3 regions of the Weizmannia sp. FSL K6-0777 genome follow, and region 3 is predicted to be linked to each of the others. Evidence: predicted binding sites of a transcription regulator. Region 3 holds the regulator's gene; each other region holds the start of a gene.
The links. Region 3 encodes Rex, which represses fermentation and respiration genes when NADH is low (regulators of the CRP and FNR family bind a similar motif). Its sites were predicted from a motif close to TTGTGAAATATTTCACAA; they were not measured.

Region 1 (5,190 bases), 1.0 Mb from region 3:
TTTGCAGGTGTGCATTGGTCTTCAAATGCGCGGTCTGCAATAATGGCAACCCGTTTTTCAAAGTCCGCCCGGTTCACGCCGGCTGCTTTTAGGCTAAGCGGAATATTGAACAGTTTGCACATCCGGATGATTTCCTGGCAAAGGCTTTCGACACCTTCTTCTGTCGTGCTTGCCGGAAGACCAAGTACGCGCGCGATTTCCGCGTAGCGTTGATCCGCAATAAAATGTTCGTATTTCGGGAATGCCGCAAATTTTTTCGGCTTTTGCGCGTTATAGCGGATGACATGCGGCAACAGAATCGCGTTAGCCCGGCCGTGCGGAATATGGAATTCAGCGCCGATTTTATGGGCAAGTGAATGGTTGATGCCAAGGAATGCATTCGAGAACGCCATCCCTGCCAAAGTCGATGCATTGTGCATTTTTTCGCGTGCCAGTGCATCATTGCCATTTGCGTATGCTTTCGGCAAGTATTCGTGAACAAGCTGGATGGCCTTAATTGCCAGGCCGTCCGTATAGTCGTTGGCCATGTTGGATACATAGGCTTCAATCGCATGGGTCAAAACGTCCATCCCGGTATCGGCTGTTACGGATTTCGGAACGGTCATAACAAACTGCGGGTCAATGATCGCAACATCCGGTGTCAGTTCATAGTCTGCGAGCGGATATTTTGTGTTGTTCTTTTTATCCGAAATGACGGCGAAAGAAGTCACTTCAGAACCGGTGCCCGATGTGGTCGGAATGCAGACCAGCTGCGCTTTTTCACCCAGTTTCGGGAATTTGGCAACCCGTTTCCGGATATCCATAAATTTTTGCTTTAATTCGTTGAAATCGACATCCGGATGCTCATAGAACAGCCACATGCCCTTTGCAGCGTCCATCGCCGAACCGCCGCCAAGCGCGATAATGACATCCGGCTGGAAGCTTTCCATTGCTGCGGCGCCTTTCCGTACCGTTTCAATGGACGGATCCGGTTCGACTTCTGAGAAAATTTCACAGTGGACATAGTCCGGGCGTTTCCGCAAGTAGTACAGCACTTTCTCAACAAATCCGAGCCTGACCATATCCGGATCGGTGACAATAAAGGCACTCGAGATATCCGGCATTTTTTCCAAGTATTGGACCGAGTTCTTTTCAAAATACACACGTGGTGGAATTTTAAACCATTGCATATTGACTCTCCGTTTCGCCATTGTTTTTACATTGTAAAGATTGATGACACCGACGTTTGTGGACACCGAGTTGCCGCCGAACGTGCCGCAGCCGAGTGTCAAAGAAGGCATATAGGCATTGTAAATGTCGCCGATTGCCCCTTGCGAAGACGGGGAGTTGACAATGATCCGGCCGGCTTTCATTTTTAAGCCGTATTGTTCAATGACTTCATCGTTTGTCGAATGGATCACAGCCGAGTGGCCAAGCCCGCCGAATTCGAGCATGGCTTCTGCAAATTCGAAACCTTGTTTTGTGCTGTTGGCTTTGTAACAGGCCAAAACCGGGCTTAATTTTTCTCTGGAAAGCGGGTAGTCCGGGCCGACACCTGTAAGTTCAGCGATTAAAATTTTGGTATCTTCCGGAACGTCCACGCCTGCCATTTTCGCAATTTCATAGGCCGGTTTGCCGACAATGGCGCTGTTGACGGATTGCGTCTTTTCATTGATGACGGTTTTCTCAACCTTTTTCTTCTCCGCTTCATTCAGGAAGTAGCAGTGATTTGCAATCAATTCGTTTTTCACATTGTCATAAATTTCTTTGTCGATGATGACAGCCTGTTCCGACGCACAGATCATGCCGTTGTCAAACGTTTTGGACAAAATCAGGTCATTGACGGCGCGTTTGATATCAGCAGATTTTTCAATATAGCAAGGGACGTTTCCCGGCCCGACGCCAAGCGCAGGTTTCCCGCTCGAATAGGCGGACTTTACCATGCCGGAACCGCCCGTGGCAAGAATCAGTGAAATACCCGCATGGTTCATCAATTGCTGTGTCGCTTCAATGGCCGGTTTTTCGATCCATTGGATGCAGTTTTCCGGCGCGCCGGCTTTCACAGCAGCGTCAAGCATGACTTTTGCGGCATGGCTGCTGCATTTTTGCGCGGACGGATGGAATGCGAAAATAATTGGGTTGCGTGTTTTAATGGCAATTAATGCTTTAAACATCGTGGTTGATGTCGGGTTCGTTACAGGAGTGACCCCGGCAATCACGCCGACCGGTTCCGCAAATTTAACAATCCCTTCATTATTGTTTTCGTCAATGATGCCGACTGTTTTGTTATATTTAATGTTGTGATAGATGTATTCTGTTGCAAACAAGTTTTTTGTCATTTTATCTTCATATACGCCGCGCCCTGTTTCTTCCACGGCCATTTTGGCGAGCACCATATGCTGTTCCAACCCGGCAAGTGCCATTTGTTTTACGATATTGTCCACTTGTGCCTGATCCAGTTCCATAAATTCACGCAGTGCTTTTTGCCCTTTTGCGACGAGGGAATCGACCATTTCCGTGATTTGCGCAGATTTGCCAACAACTTTTTCATCGATTGCCATGTTCGTGGCCCCCATTCTAAATGTTTTTGTGAATAATTTCACATGATAGACTAAAAAATATAATTTGTGAAGTATTTCACATGATTTTCTGCCGTTTTACATTTGTTTCTTTTCTTTATGGCTTTATTATAGGCGATTTCACATGCTATGGCTGTGTCAGATTGGTGACAAATGAATAAATCATTTATAAACTTTTTTCTTTAAAATATTGCTTTCCAGCCATGATTCAATTAAAATAAGTTTTTTCCGCCTTTTTACATTGTAAGTGCTTACATTTTATATTTGAATATTTATGCAAAATTACGTATAGAAATTGCCGTAAAAAAACCGCTTCTCGCTTGTGAAACCTGCACATTCACAAGGCAGAAACGGAAAAGGAGATGAATTTTATGCAAATCCATCTCCCAGGTGTGTTAGAAATATCTTTTTTTCCAAAAAATAAGGGCTGTAACACTGGAAAGAACCAGAGAGGCCAAAAACGCCAGCCAAAACCCATGGGGGCTTGATTGCCATGGCAGGCCGTGAAGATTCATTCCGAAAAAGCTGGATACCATCGTTGGCAGGGAAAGGATAATCGTGACCGTCGTCAAAAATTTCATCACGCCGTTCACGTTATTGGAAATGACAGAAGCATAGGCATCCATCATGCCGCTTAAAATATTGCTGTGCACTTCACACATTTCGATTGCCTGTTTGACTTCAATCATGACGTCATCCAGTAAGTCCATGTCATCTTCATATACTTTTAGAAAATGCTGCCGTGTCATTTTTTCCATGACGATTTTATTGGCTTTTAATGAGGTAGTGAAATACACGAGCGTTTTTTCAAGGCTCAACAGTTCGAACAGTTCCTCGTTTCGCATCGATTCGTGCAATTCGCGTTCGATCAGGCTTGATCTGCGGTCGATATATTTTAAATAGTTTAAATAATAACTTGCAACTTCATATAGAATTTGAAGGGTAAATCTGGTTTTCATGTAGGTGTAAAACCCGCGCACCCGTCTGTGAATAAATTTTCCGATAATCGGATTGTCCTCTAGGCAGACCGTGATGAAATAAAAAGGCGTGACGATAATCCCGAGCGGAATCGTATCATACAGCGCGGAGTCCACATCGTCCTTTACCTTAACGGGAAGGCCGACAATGATTAAAATATCATCGTCTTCTTTTTCAATACGGGAGCGTTCATCGACATCCAGCGGGTCTTTAATAAAATCGGCCGGTATATTCGTTTGCTGGACAACCTGGTTGATTTCTTCCTCTGTCGGGTTCACCAGGTTCACCCAGCATCCTTTTGACAAAGTTTCTGTTTCCTTCAGTTTGCCGTTTTCGTCCGTTAAATACATATTTAACATGCAGGCCACCTCCTCTTCACTTTTGAGGAAGCTCAAGCATACTTTACTCTTCCAGAGACTGATAACCTGTAGGATTGGTCGAGGCCAGTATGAAGACTTCCTCTTGCTTATGTTTCATGCACGACCTCGGATGCGCGTCAGAATCCATCAGTTATCATCTCCTTTTTTCTTCGATTCATAAATAGCTGCGAAACCTGCAACCATTATATTATACCACAATATAGTATGCCTGAATATGTCCGCTTGTTATTTTTTAGCCGGATTATCCGCGAAAAAAACTTCTATAAAAATAAAAAAGCAATATAATGGCACAATTGTGCATCATATTGCTTCGTGATGGGACATGAGGGGCTCGAACCCACGACCCGCTGATTAAGAGTCAGCTGCTCTTCCAACTGAGCTAATGTCCCGCAGATGACAATCATTATATTATCACAAATCCGGGAAAGATGCAACGAAAAATTTTTTAGATCTGGGCCGAGAGGATGATTCGTCCCGGCCCGATTGATTCTTATTTTGCAGCTTTTTCCGGACATCGCACATTTTTAGCTAAAAATTTCAATTTGAGGCGCCTGTTTACTCGGCCCCAATAAGTCGCAATGACGCGTGTCAATTGAACCGGTACTTTTACTTTATGCCCCATCGCGTTCAGCCCGAATGGCAGCTCTCTTGCGCCCGAAGAGAAGGCTCGCCGCGATAAACCCGGCGCAGGAAATAAGGACCGGCAGCACCACTGTATGCAATCCGAACGGGTTTGGATGCAAGCGGTCCAGCAGAATGTACGAGCCCATGCCGAGTATCATAGAACAAACCGCGCCGTACTTGTTTCCTTTATTCCAGTACAAGCCGAAAATCACCGGCCATATAAAAACGGATTCCAGGCCGCCAAAGGAAAACAAGTTGAGCCATATGATCAATTTCGGCGGGCTGAGCGACAACAGCACGACAATGACGGCAATCGCTGCGGTCACGCTGAAACTTGCCGCTTTCATCTGTTTTTCGGATGCGTCCGGCTTCACGTAATTCAAATAAAGGTCTTTGACGAGCGCAGAGCCGACGAGAATAAGCAGTGCATCAACGGTGGACATAATCGCGGCCATCGGGGCGGCAAGCACGATACCGGCCGGCACAGGCGGCAGCACTTTCATCGTTAACAGCGGCATAACCGTATCGGGCACTTTCACACCCGGCATGACAGCACGTGCCATCACGCCAATAAAATGCATGCCGAACATAATAAACCCAATGACAATGGTACCGATGATGATCGCCCTGTGCATCGCCCGGGAATCTTT
Region 2 (5,190 bases), 670 kb from region 3:
ATTCGGCGAAGCAACACGCCGCGTGATCGAAGCTGGTTTTGATGGCGTTGAAATTCACGGCGCAAACGGCTATCTGATTCAACAATTTTTCTCCCCGTATACGAACCGGCGTGAAGACGAGTGGGGCGGCAGTCTGGAAAAACGGCTTGCATTCCCGCTTGCTGTCGTCGATGCTGTGAAAAAAACGGTGGCGGAATATGCGGACCGGCCGTTTTTAGTCGGATACCGCTTATCCCCGGAAGAACCGTACGAACCGGGGATTACGATGGATGACACGTTCGCGCTTTTGGATGCGCTGATGAAAAAAGAGCTCGACTATGTGCATATTTCCCTGCAGCACTTCTGGTCTAAAGCCCGCCGCGGCGGTGAACCCGGCCGTCCGCGCATGGAACAGATCGTGGAACATGTCGCAGGCCGCGTGCCTTTGATCGGCGTCGGCTCCCTGCACACAGGAGACGAGGTTTTGAAGGCAATGGAAACCGATGTACCGCTTATTGCCCTCGGCCGTGAGCTTGTCATGGAGCCGCATTGGGTGGAAAAAATTAAAGCCGGCCAGGAGGATGCAATTCAAACCGCGTTAAGAAAAGACGACCGCGAACGGCTCGTTATTCCGGAACCGCTGTGGAAGATGATCATCTCAACGCCGGGCTGGTTCCCGTTTGCAGAATGACATCTGCATGTTGCACGGCATTGTCAAAGAATGAATGGCTGCGCTTGCGAGGCTCGGTTGATACACGAATTGAAGTTTACGTAATGGCCAAGGAATGAATGGCTTTGCCGCGAAGCTCGGTTGGCGATCGAATTGAGCATACGCAATTGTCAAGAAATGAATGGCTTTGCCGCGGAGCTCGGTTGGCGATCGAATTGAAGCATATGTAATGACCAAGGAATGAATGGCTGCGCCGCGAAGCTCGGTTGACAACTGAATTGAAGCATATGTAATGGTCAAGGAATGAATGGCTGCACCTGTCCAATCTGGCCTAGAGCTAAAGCCGGAGTATATAGATGCGATGGAATGGGCATCATTATATATAAGTTGGCATGCAATTTTTGGGCTGGGATTACCTGCCTTCTCCAGTTATTGACTGGCACGCATTGATGCGGGTTTTCAGCACGCGGCTTTTGCGCGACTTACGGCGTACCCGGATTGGTTCCCGCAAACACCGTTAACATGCAGGATTCTGCCTGGTGTAAGAACCACTATACTGCGAAAGAAAGTGCAAAAACACTGTTAACATGCAGGGTTCTGCCTACCTGCAGATTTAGAAACCGAACCCTTTTAAAAAAATGGGTTCGGTTTTCTTGACTTTTTTCACTTACAATATTAAACTAAGTTACGAAAAGTAAGTTTTAAAAACAGGAGGAATTTAGGATGACAAAAACAAAATGGGCAGTTGACTATGCACATAGCACCATTGATTTCACAGTAAAACATATGATGATTTCAAAAGTAAAAGGGTCTTTTCAAAAATTCGAAGCCGAAATCGAAGCTGATCCCCAAGATTTAACGGATGCAAAAGTTTCTTTTATTGTTGATGCCAGCAGCATTCATACGAAAAATGATGACCGCGATAATCATCTTCGTTCTGCAGATTTCTTAGATGTTGAACAATATCCGAATATTACATTTGTTTCCAAGTCGGTTACAAAGGCAGGGGACAATGATTATAACGTTACCGGTGATTTAACGATTCATGGCGTGACAAAAGAAGAAACATTTAAAGTCACATTTGAAGGGATTTCGAAAAACCCGATGAGCGGCGCGGAAACAGCCGGCTTTAGTGCAGAAGGGACCGTAAAACGGAGCAATTACGGCCTTACTTGGAACGCAGCCCTTGAAACAGGCGGTGTCCTCGTTGGCGATGAAATCAAATTTACGGTGGAATTAGAAGCAAGCAAAGCGGAATAATTGCGGAGGCGCCAATTTAGATTGGCGCTTTTTTCTTTGGGCAGATCATGCTTCTTATGGCCAAGGTTTTGGGATGCTTTTTTTCTATATAAATAACATAGCCGGACTCTAGGTGAAGAAAGGACTTCATTTTTGCGTGCTTCCTTAACATAGACGCGCCCTATGTGAAGAAAGGAAGTCTTTTTTTTGTGTTTCCTTAACGTAGACGGGTTCTAGGTGAAGGAAGGCCGTCTTTTTTTCACGCTTCCTTAACATAGACGCACTCTAGGTGAAGGAAGACCGTCTTTTTTCCGCGCTTCCTTAACATAGACGCACTCTAGGTGAAGGAAGACCTTCGTTTTTCCACGCTTCCTTAACATAGACGCACTCTATGTGAAGAAAGGCTTTCTTTTTTCCACGCTTCCTTAATGTAGACGCACTCTATATGAAGGAAGGCCTTCGTTTTTTCGCGCTTCCTTAACATAAATAAGAACTTTCCTCAATTGCTGTGATGTGCATCACAAATAAGCAGGTGCTGATGGTTTATGATGAAGGCAGCAATGAAATGGAGGAGTGAATTCGATGGAACGTTTTACAACGAGCCAGACTGTCGGGGAAATCGTAACCTTATTCCCAAAAGCGGCGGATCTGTTTAAAGCAAATCGTATCGATTTTTGTTGCGGCGGCAATGTGTCTGTGAAAGAAGCTGCGGAAAAGCGCAACCTATCAGCAGATGAACTACTTGATGCTATTTGCAACCTTTATGGCCAATATGCCGGAAAAGGCACTGAGCAAAATTGGAATGAAGCGGGCTATACGGAAATTGTCAACTATATTCAGGCCACCCATCACGCGTTTTTGCGCGAGGAACTGCCAAACTTGAGCCCGTATGTAACAAAAGTGATGCGTGTCCACGGCGGCAACCACCCGCATCTCATCGAAGTGCATAAACTGTTTAACCAATTAAAAACAGAACTGCTGGAGCATACTGAAAAAGAAGATACCGAACAATTCCCGGCCATTCGTGCATACGAAAGCCTTCCAACTGCCGCTAACCTGAAAGCCGCGACAGCCGGTTTGACCGATCTTGAAACAGAACATGCTGCTGTCGGGGAAATTTTGCACCGGCTCCGCGAAATTACGAATGACTATACGTTGCCGGAAGGGGCATGCCGTACATTCCAGCTCGTATACCACCGCCTTGAAAATTTTGAAAATGATACATTCCAGCACATTCACCTGGAGAATAATATTCTATTTAAGCGGTTGCTCGAAGAAGCCGTTTGACTTTTAAAAGGCTGTCCTCCCAGGCAGCCTTTTAAAAAGGGGCGGTTTGTTTTTTATTTTTCTTTCCTGGCCCCGGGGAAAGACAACTCGTTGCGCGTGCGTTCCTCTTTTGTCGTTTTGAGACCTCCAAAAGAACAGTTTGCTCGGATTCCAGCTCTCTTTTGTCTTTTTGAACCCCCCAAAAGGACAATTTGCCCCGGGTCCGGCTTTCTTTTGTCTTTTTGAAACCTCCAAAAGGACAGTTTGCCCGGATTCCAGCTCTCTTTTGTCTTTTTGAGACCTTCAAAAGGACAATTTGTACGGATCCCAGCTCTCTTTTGTCTTTTTGAGACCTTCAAAAGGACAATTTGCCCCGGGTCCGGCTTTCTTTTGTCTTTTTGAGACCTCCAAAAGGACAATTTGCTCGGATTCCAGCTCTCTTTTGTCTTTTTGAATCCCCCAAAAAGACAATTTGCCCGGATCCCAGCTTTCTTTTGTCTTTTTGAGACCTCCAAAAGGACAATTCACCCCGGGTCCGGCTTTCTTTTGTCTTTTTGAATCCCCCAAAAGGACAATTTGCTCGGATTCCAGCTCTCTTTTGTCTTTCATAACTCCGATGAAAGACATTTTGCTGCGTGGGCAACCCCCTTTTGTCTTTCATCACCTTGATGAAAGACAATTCGCTGCGCGGGCACTTCACTTTTGTCTTTCATAGCTCTGATGAAGAACATTTCACTGCCCGGACGCCCCTCTTTTGTCCTTCATCACCCCAATGAAAGACATTTCGCTGCCTGGACGCCTCTCTTTTGTCCTTCATCACCCCGATGAAAGACATTTCGCTGCCCGAACGCCTCTCTTTTGTCCTTCATCACCCCGATGAAAGACATTTCGCTGACCCGGGCGCTCCTCTTTTGTCCTTCATCACCTCGATGAAAGACATTTCGCTGCACGGGCACTTTACTTTTGTCCTTCATCACCCCGATGAAAGACATTTCGCTCCCACGACGCCCCCTTGTCTTTCTTTGCTTTAATTCTTACCGGCGGGAAAATCTTTATACCCCGAGCAGTTCCTCCGTCAGTTTTTCCTGGTGAATGAGGTATGTGCCTTTTTCCTGCGGGAGGATGAGGTTTTTTTCTTTAAGCTGGCGGATCGTGCGGCTGACCGTTTCACGGGTGACGCCGATCATGTTGGCGAGGTCGGAGTTGTTGAGCGGGGTTTTCACGAGGACAAACCCGTCTTTTTCCTGAACGCCATGTGTGCGGGTGAGGCGCAGAAAAAGTTTGACTACTTGCTCGTAAGCGTTGTTTAAAATCTGGGCTTCGAGCCGGTCCTGCAAGTCAAGGATTTCATCACTCATCACACCGTATAAAGTCATGGTCAGCTGCGGATTGTTGAGCAACACGTTTTCAAAATCAGTAATCCGGATCGCAACGAGATTCGTGTCTACAACCGCCATCGCATTCGCCGGGTAGCTTATTTTACGGAAAAAACCAACATGCGGGAACATGTCGCCATCGCGAAGCAGTGTGACAACTTGCTCTTTGCCGTTCGCATCGGTGCGGTAAATTTTCACTTCCCCGCTTTCAATAAAATAAACGGCTTCCTGCGGGTCCCCCTGGAAAAAAATATGCGCATCCTTTTCTGCATGCTTTTTAACAGATATATCGGCGATCACAGCCAGATCCGCGTCCCCGAGTCCTTTAAAAAGCGGCATTTTACGCAGGTTTTCCAAAGCGCTCACTTCCCTTCTTCAATAAAGTGCAATTATCCCTCAATTACTCGGTATTCTCCAAATTTCATAGATATCATTACGTAGCTGCAGGCGGCCTGCTGGACAAATCCCTCAACACACCCTATTGTACACAAAAATAAGCACACCGCCCAAAGTCAAAGTCAATGTTAAAAAAATAAGAGTGTCCCCCCTCGGAACGCCTCTTATCCTTCCTTCAATAAAGTGCAACTATCTCTCAATTACCCCGCGTATTCTCCAAAGCCAATGTTAAAAAAGAAGAGGGCCCCAATCGGAGCGCCTCTT
Region 3 (5,190 bases):
AGTTTCGCGCATCAGATTCCACTTGTCGGTGTCCATCATATTGCCGGCCATATTTATGCGAACCGGATCGGGCATGAAATGAAGTTTCCGCTGCTTGCGCTTGTCGTTTCAGGCGGTCATACGGAGCTTGTGCTGATGAAGGGCCATGCCGAGTTTGAAGTAATCGGCGAAACGAGAGATGATGCGGCAGGGGAAGCTTATGACAAAGTAGCACGAACGTTGAACCTTCCTTATCCGGGCGGTCCGCAGATTGACCGGCTTGCCCATGAAGGAAAGCCAAATGTTGATTTGCCGCGATCCTGGCTGGAAGGGACTTATGATTTCAGTTTCAGCGGGCTCAAATCAGCCGTCATTAACACCCTCCATAATGCCGCGCAGCGCGGGGAAAGCATCCGGCCTGAAGATATGGCCGCAAGCTTCCAGCAAAGTGTGATTGATGTATTGGTCGGTAAAACCGTGGAGGCGGTAAAAGCGTTTGGCGTCAAAGAAGTGCTGGTCGCCGGCGGTGTTGCCGCGAACAAAGGATTGCGCGCTGCCCTTTCAGAAGCATTCCGGGATCTCCCTGAAGTGGCGTTGCGCATCCCGCCGATCCAGTTATGCACAGACAATGCGGCGATGATTGCCGCATGCGGGACGGTGCTTTTTGAAAAGGGAAAAAGAAGCTCCCTTGACTTAAATGCTTATCCCGGGCTGGACATTGAAAACTTTTAAACAGGGTTGTGAAAAACCGGTGTATGGGAATCGTCCATACACCGGTTTTTTTGGAGATATGCAGGGGAATTGTGCACAATCTGTGGAAAAGTTGTTGATAAATGATTGGACTTGTGTAAAACTTTTAAAATTTTTCCGGACAGGTTGTGGGTATTGTGGATAAATCTGTTGATAATTGTGGATTTTGTGGAAAAACGTTTTGGAAAGCAAGAAATCAATATACCGCCTGTGCATAAATCTGTGCATGGCGCGAGATGCCAAAATAAAAACCTGTGCAGAAAATTTCCACACAGGTCCAAACATTACTCCGCCAGTTCTGCCCATTCTTCCATCAGCGTGTCCAGCTCCAATTTCCGTTGCTCCAGTTCTTCTGTCAGCTCGCGGATTTTAATATGGTCCTGAAAGATTTCCGGGTCGGCCATTTTTTCTTCCCGGTCATGAATTTCTGTTTCCAACGTTTCAATTCTTGTTTCAATTTCTTCAATCCTCCGCTTTTTTTGCCGCTCGCGTTTTTTTGCTTCTTTATCCTGCCGGTAGTTGTTTTTCGCCGGCTGTTCCGCTTTAACCTTTTCTTGTTTCGTGTTTTCCAGGCGTGCAATTTCCAGCATTTCTTCTTTTTTTTGCACATAATAATCATAGTCGCCGAGAAATTCACGGGTTCCCTCCGGCGAGAGCTCCACCACTTTTGTGGCAATCCGGTTAATGAAATAGCGGTCGTGGGAAATGAACAAAATCGTTCCCGGGTAATCGATGAGCGCATTTTCCAGTACTTCTTTACTGTCCAAATCAAGGTGGTTTGTCGGTTCATCTAAAATTAGAAAGTTCGCCTTTTCCAGCATCAATTTGGCGAGGGCAAGCCGGGCTTTTTCGCCGCCGCTTAAGGATGAGACGGTTTTTAAAACGTCATCGCCGGAAAAAAGAAAATTCCCGAGTGCCGTGCGGATTTCTTTTTCTGTTTTCAGCGGGTATGTATCCCATAATTCCCGGAGGACCGTTTTATTGGAAGATAAGTCGGCCAGTTCTTGATCGTAATAGCCGGTCATAACGTTGGAGCCATATTCGATCGTGCCGGATATCAGCGGGATTCTCCGGATAATCGATTTCAAAAGCGTTGACTTGCCGATGCCGTTCGGGCCGACAAGGGCAACACTGTCTTGTTTTTTGACTGAAAGATGGATGTTTTTGGCAACCGGCTCCCCGTCGTAGCCGATGGCAGCATCCCGGACATGAAGGACTTCGTTCCCGCTTTGTTTGGCAATTTCAAACGAAAACCGGGCAGATTTTTCATCGCCAAGCGGCTTGTCCATCAATTCCATTTTTTCCAGTTGTTTCCTCCTACTTTGCGCCCGCTTTGTCGTGGTGGCACGGGCAATGTTTTTTTGGATGAATGCCTGCAATTTCGCAACTTCTTCCTGCTGCTTTTCATATTGTTTGACCTCTCGCTCGTACTGGGCGGCCTTTTGTTCCAGATACCGGCTGTAGTTGCCGTGGTATTTTTTAATAGAATGCCTTGAAATTTCATAGACCTGGTTGACGACTTTATCCAGAAAATAACGGTCATGGGACACGATCAGAATGGCGCCTTCATAGCCTTGTAAATATTGCTCCAGCCAGGTGAGCGTTTCGATATCGAGATGGTTTGTCGGCTCATCCAAAATGAGGATGTCCGGCTTTGTGAGCAGCAATTTCGCCAATGCAAGGCGTGTTTTTTGCCCGCCGCTTAATGTCCGGATCGGGGTGTTGTAGTCGTACTGGTCAAAACGGAAGCCATGCAGAACGGACCGGATATCCGCTTCGATCTGATATCCGCCTTCATCTTTAAAACGTGTCTGCAAAGTATCATAAGCATGCAGCACTTTTTCATACTCCGCCGGGCGGTTATAAATCTTAGGGTCGGCCATTTTTTGTTCGTATTCGCGAAGCTGTTTTTCCATATCCAGCAAATTTTTAAAAACCGACATCATTTCGTCCCAAATGGACAGATCCGATTCGAGTCCGGTATTTTGGGCGAGATAACCGATTTCGACACCATTCGGCATAATGATGGAACCTTCATCATAAGAAAGCTGGCCGGCGATGATTTTCAGGAGGGTCGATTTGCCGGCCCCGTTTCTCCCGACCAAGGCAATCCGGTCTTTTGTTTGAATTTCTAATTTTATATCCGATAAAATAAGTTCAGCGCCATAATATTTTGTGACTTGTTGAACTTGCAGCAACATCATCTTTATGTTCACCTCTATACCATTGTAAGTGTACAGGAAGGCGAACTGCAACTCAACCGGCGTGATCGGAATTTGTCAAAAAACTTTTCACATAAATTCGTAAAAACCCATGAAAAAAATGCTTACTTGTGATATATTTAACATAGTTGGAGAGAGAAAAAGACGCATGCAGGCATTTTTTTAAAACATATTTTTTCTTTGCTCAGATAGGAGTAATATTATAATGAAGAATGGCAGCGCTGCCATTCTGGAATGGACGCACGATTGGAACCAACAGCACAAAAAACTTAAGCTTTCAACTTGGGGGATTTCACATGAAGGATGAATCAGTAAAAATACCGCAAGCCACTGCAAAACGGCTTCCATTATATTACCGGTACCTGAGAAATTTATATACACTTGGCAAGCAAAGGGTATCCTCGGCGGAACTGAGTGAAGCGGTGAAAGTCGACTCCGCTACGATACGCAGGGATTTTTCCTACTTCGGGGCACTTGGAAAAAAAGGTTATGGTTATAATGTAAAATATTTATTGTCTTTTTTCGGCAAGACGCTGAACCAGGATGAGATCACAGATGTAGCGCTGGTTGGCGTTGGGAACCTCGGTACAGCCCTTTTGAATTACAATTTTTCGAAGAATAACAGCGCACGGATTGTGATGGCATTTGACAATGACCCCGGGAAGGTGGGGAGCCATGTTGGCAATGTGCCTGTTTACAGCATGGACGAATTAAGAGAACGGCTTTGCGCGGAAGATGTGACGGTTGTGATTTTGACGGTCCCCGCTTCCAGTGCCCAGGCAGTGACAGACGAGCTTGCCAGTACAAATGTAAAAGGCGTTTTAAACTTTACACCTGCCCGGCTGAACGTGCCGCCGGATATCCGCGTCCATCATATTGACCTGGCCGTGGAACTACAGGCACTGATCTATTTTTTAAAACATTATTCAAATGATGAAGAAAATTTGAAAGAAACAAAAGAGCCGGTTGCGAAGCCATAGCCAAAAAGCTTTTTTTCCGTTATCATAGTGGGTACAGGGGGTGGCCCGATTGAAAACGGAATGCAGGCGCAAATGGCAATGGCCGGATTTGGCTGTGGCGTGCAAAGGGAAAAGGGCGGATTCAACGCCGGCACTTAAAGGGGAACGGCGATGAATACGAAAAAAATGCCGGTTACCGGACACATCCAGGAATTGAGAAAGCGGTTAATTACCGTTCTCATTTTCTTTCTGTTTGCCCTGGTTGTTGGCTTTTTTACCGCAAAACCTGTTATACGTTATTTGCAGCATGCCAAAAATGCCGGCATGTTCACGATGAATGCCTTCAGGGTAACCGATCCTATTAAGGTTTTTATGGAAGTTTCGGTTGTGATCGCATGCCTATTGACCCTGCCGGTGATTTTGTACCAGCTTTGGGCGTTTATAAGCCCGGGGCTGTATGAGAAAGAAAAGAAACTGACATTAAGTTACATTCCTGTTTCCATCTTGCTTTTTATAGCCGGCGTTTCTTTTTCCTATTTCGTGCTTTGTCCGCTGATGGTGAAGTTTATGATGGGCTTGTCAAATGAAATGGGCATTCGTGCGGTGATCGGGATCCGGGAGTATATTCAGTTTCTGCTAGAGATCACGCTTCCGTTTGGCTTTGTGTTCCAAATGCCGGTCGTGGTCCTGTTTCTGACCCGGCTTGGCATCATTACGCCGAGACTGTTGAAAAAGGTAAGAAAATATGCGTATCTTGCTTTGATTGCAGCTGCCGGCATCATCACCCCGCCGGACGTGTTTTCGCAGCTGATTACCTTTGTTCCACTCGTTTTGCTGTATGAAGCAAGCACACTGATTTCGAAAATGGCGTACCGCAATGCCAAAAAAGCGGCAAAAGAAATGCCAATGGATGAACAGACGATTGCTTCTGAATAAGAAAGCCGTTTTCCGGACGGAGCCGGAAAACGGCTTTTATTTTTTCACTGAGTTTTTCAGCTTGAAATGGAGAAAGATCAGCCTGATGCCGGAACCCAGATCCAATGTTGCAATCAACAGCAGTAAATAAGAAAAAAAGCCCCAGCCGCCCACTTGTACCTGCTGAATGGCAAAATAAGTGAACAAAGCCCCGAGCAGGCAGTTTACAATCCCTGAAAAAAGTGGTCTCATCATAGAAGTCCTCCAATTGAGCTGTAAATTTCATGTACGGATGTCTGCAGAACGGACGGGTGCAAAAGCAGCCTCACGACCACAATCGTGTTCATGGAAACATGCGCAAACAT

Region 1: adhE (bifunctional acetaldehyde-CoA/alcohol dehydrogenase) is a predicted target of Rex. The motif match lies at 2,605-2,622, and genes of this name have one in related genera.
Region 2: ric (iron-sulfur cluster repair di-iron protein) is a predicted target of Rex. The motif match lies at 2,395-2,412, and genes of this name have one in related genera.

What each region holds. Positions count from the first base shown of each region.
Region 1 covers NZ_CP151971.1:736,988-742,177, reverse strand. Annotated here, with positions in the region: gene adhE (bifunctional acetaldehyde-CoA/alcohol dehydrogenase) at 1-2,540, opposite strand, end outside; gene NST70_RS03365 (magnesium transporter CorA family protein) at 2,954-3,895, opposite strand; tRNA gene NST70_RS03360 (tRNA-Lys) at 4,233-4,305, opposite strand; gene panF (sodium/pantothenate symporter) at 4,528-5,190, opposite strand, start outside.
Region 2 covers NZ_CP151971.1:400,637-405,826, reverse strand. Annotated here, with positions in the region: gene NST70_RS01960 (NADH-dependent flavin oxidoreductase) at 1-670, shown strand, start outside; gene NST70_RS01955 (YceI family protein) at 1,373-1,909, shown strand; gene ric (iron-sulfur cluster repair di-iron protein) at 2,471-3,175, shown strand; gene NST70_RS01945 (hypothetical protein) at 3,458-3,721, opposite strand; gene NST70_RS01940 (Crp/Fnr family transcriptional regulator) at 4,207-4,887, opposite strand.
Region 3 covers NZ_CP151971.1:3,320,697-3,325,886, reverse strand. Annotated here, with positions in the region: gene tsaD (tRNA (adenosine(37)-N6)-threonylcarbamoyltransferase complex transferase subunit TsaD) at 1-711, shown strand, start outside; gene NST70_RS15900 (ABC-F family ATP-binding cassette domain-containing protein) at 1,014-2,933, opposite strand; gene NST70_RS15895 (redox-sensing transcriptional repressor Rex) at 3,248-3,931, shown strand; gene tatC (twin-arginine translocase subunit TatC) at 4,082-4,846, shown strand; gene NST70_RS15885 (YdiK family protein) at 4,883-5,080, opposite strand; gene NST70_RS15880 (CPBP family intramembrane glutamic endopeptidase) at 5,077-5,190, opposite strand, start outside.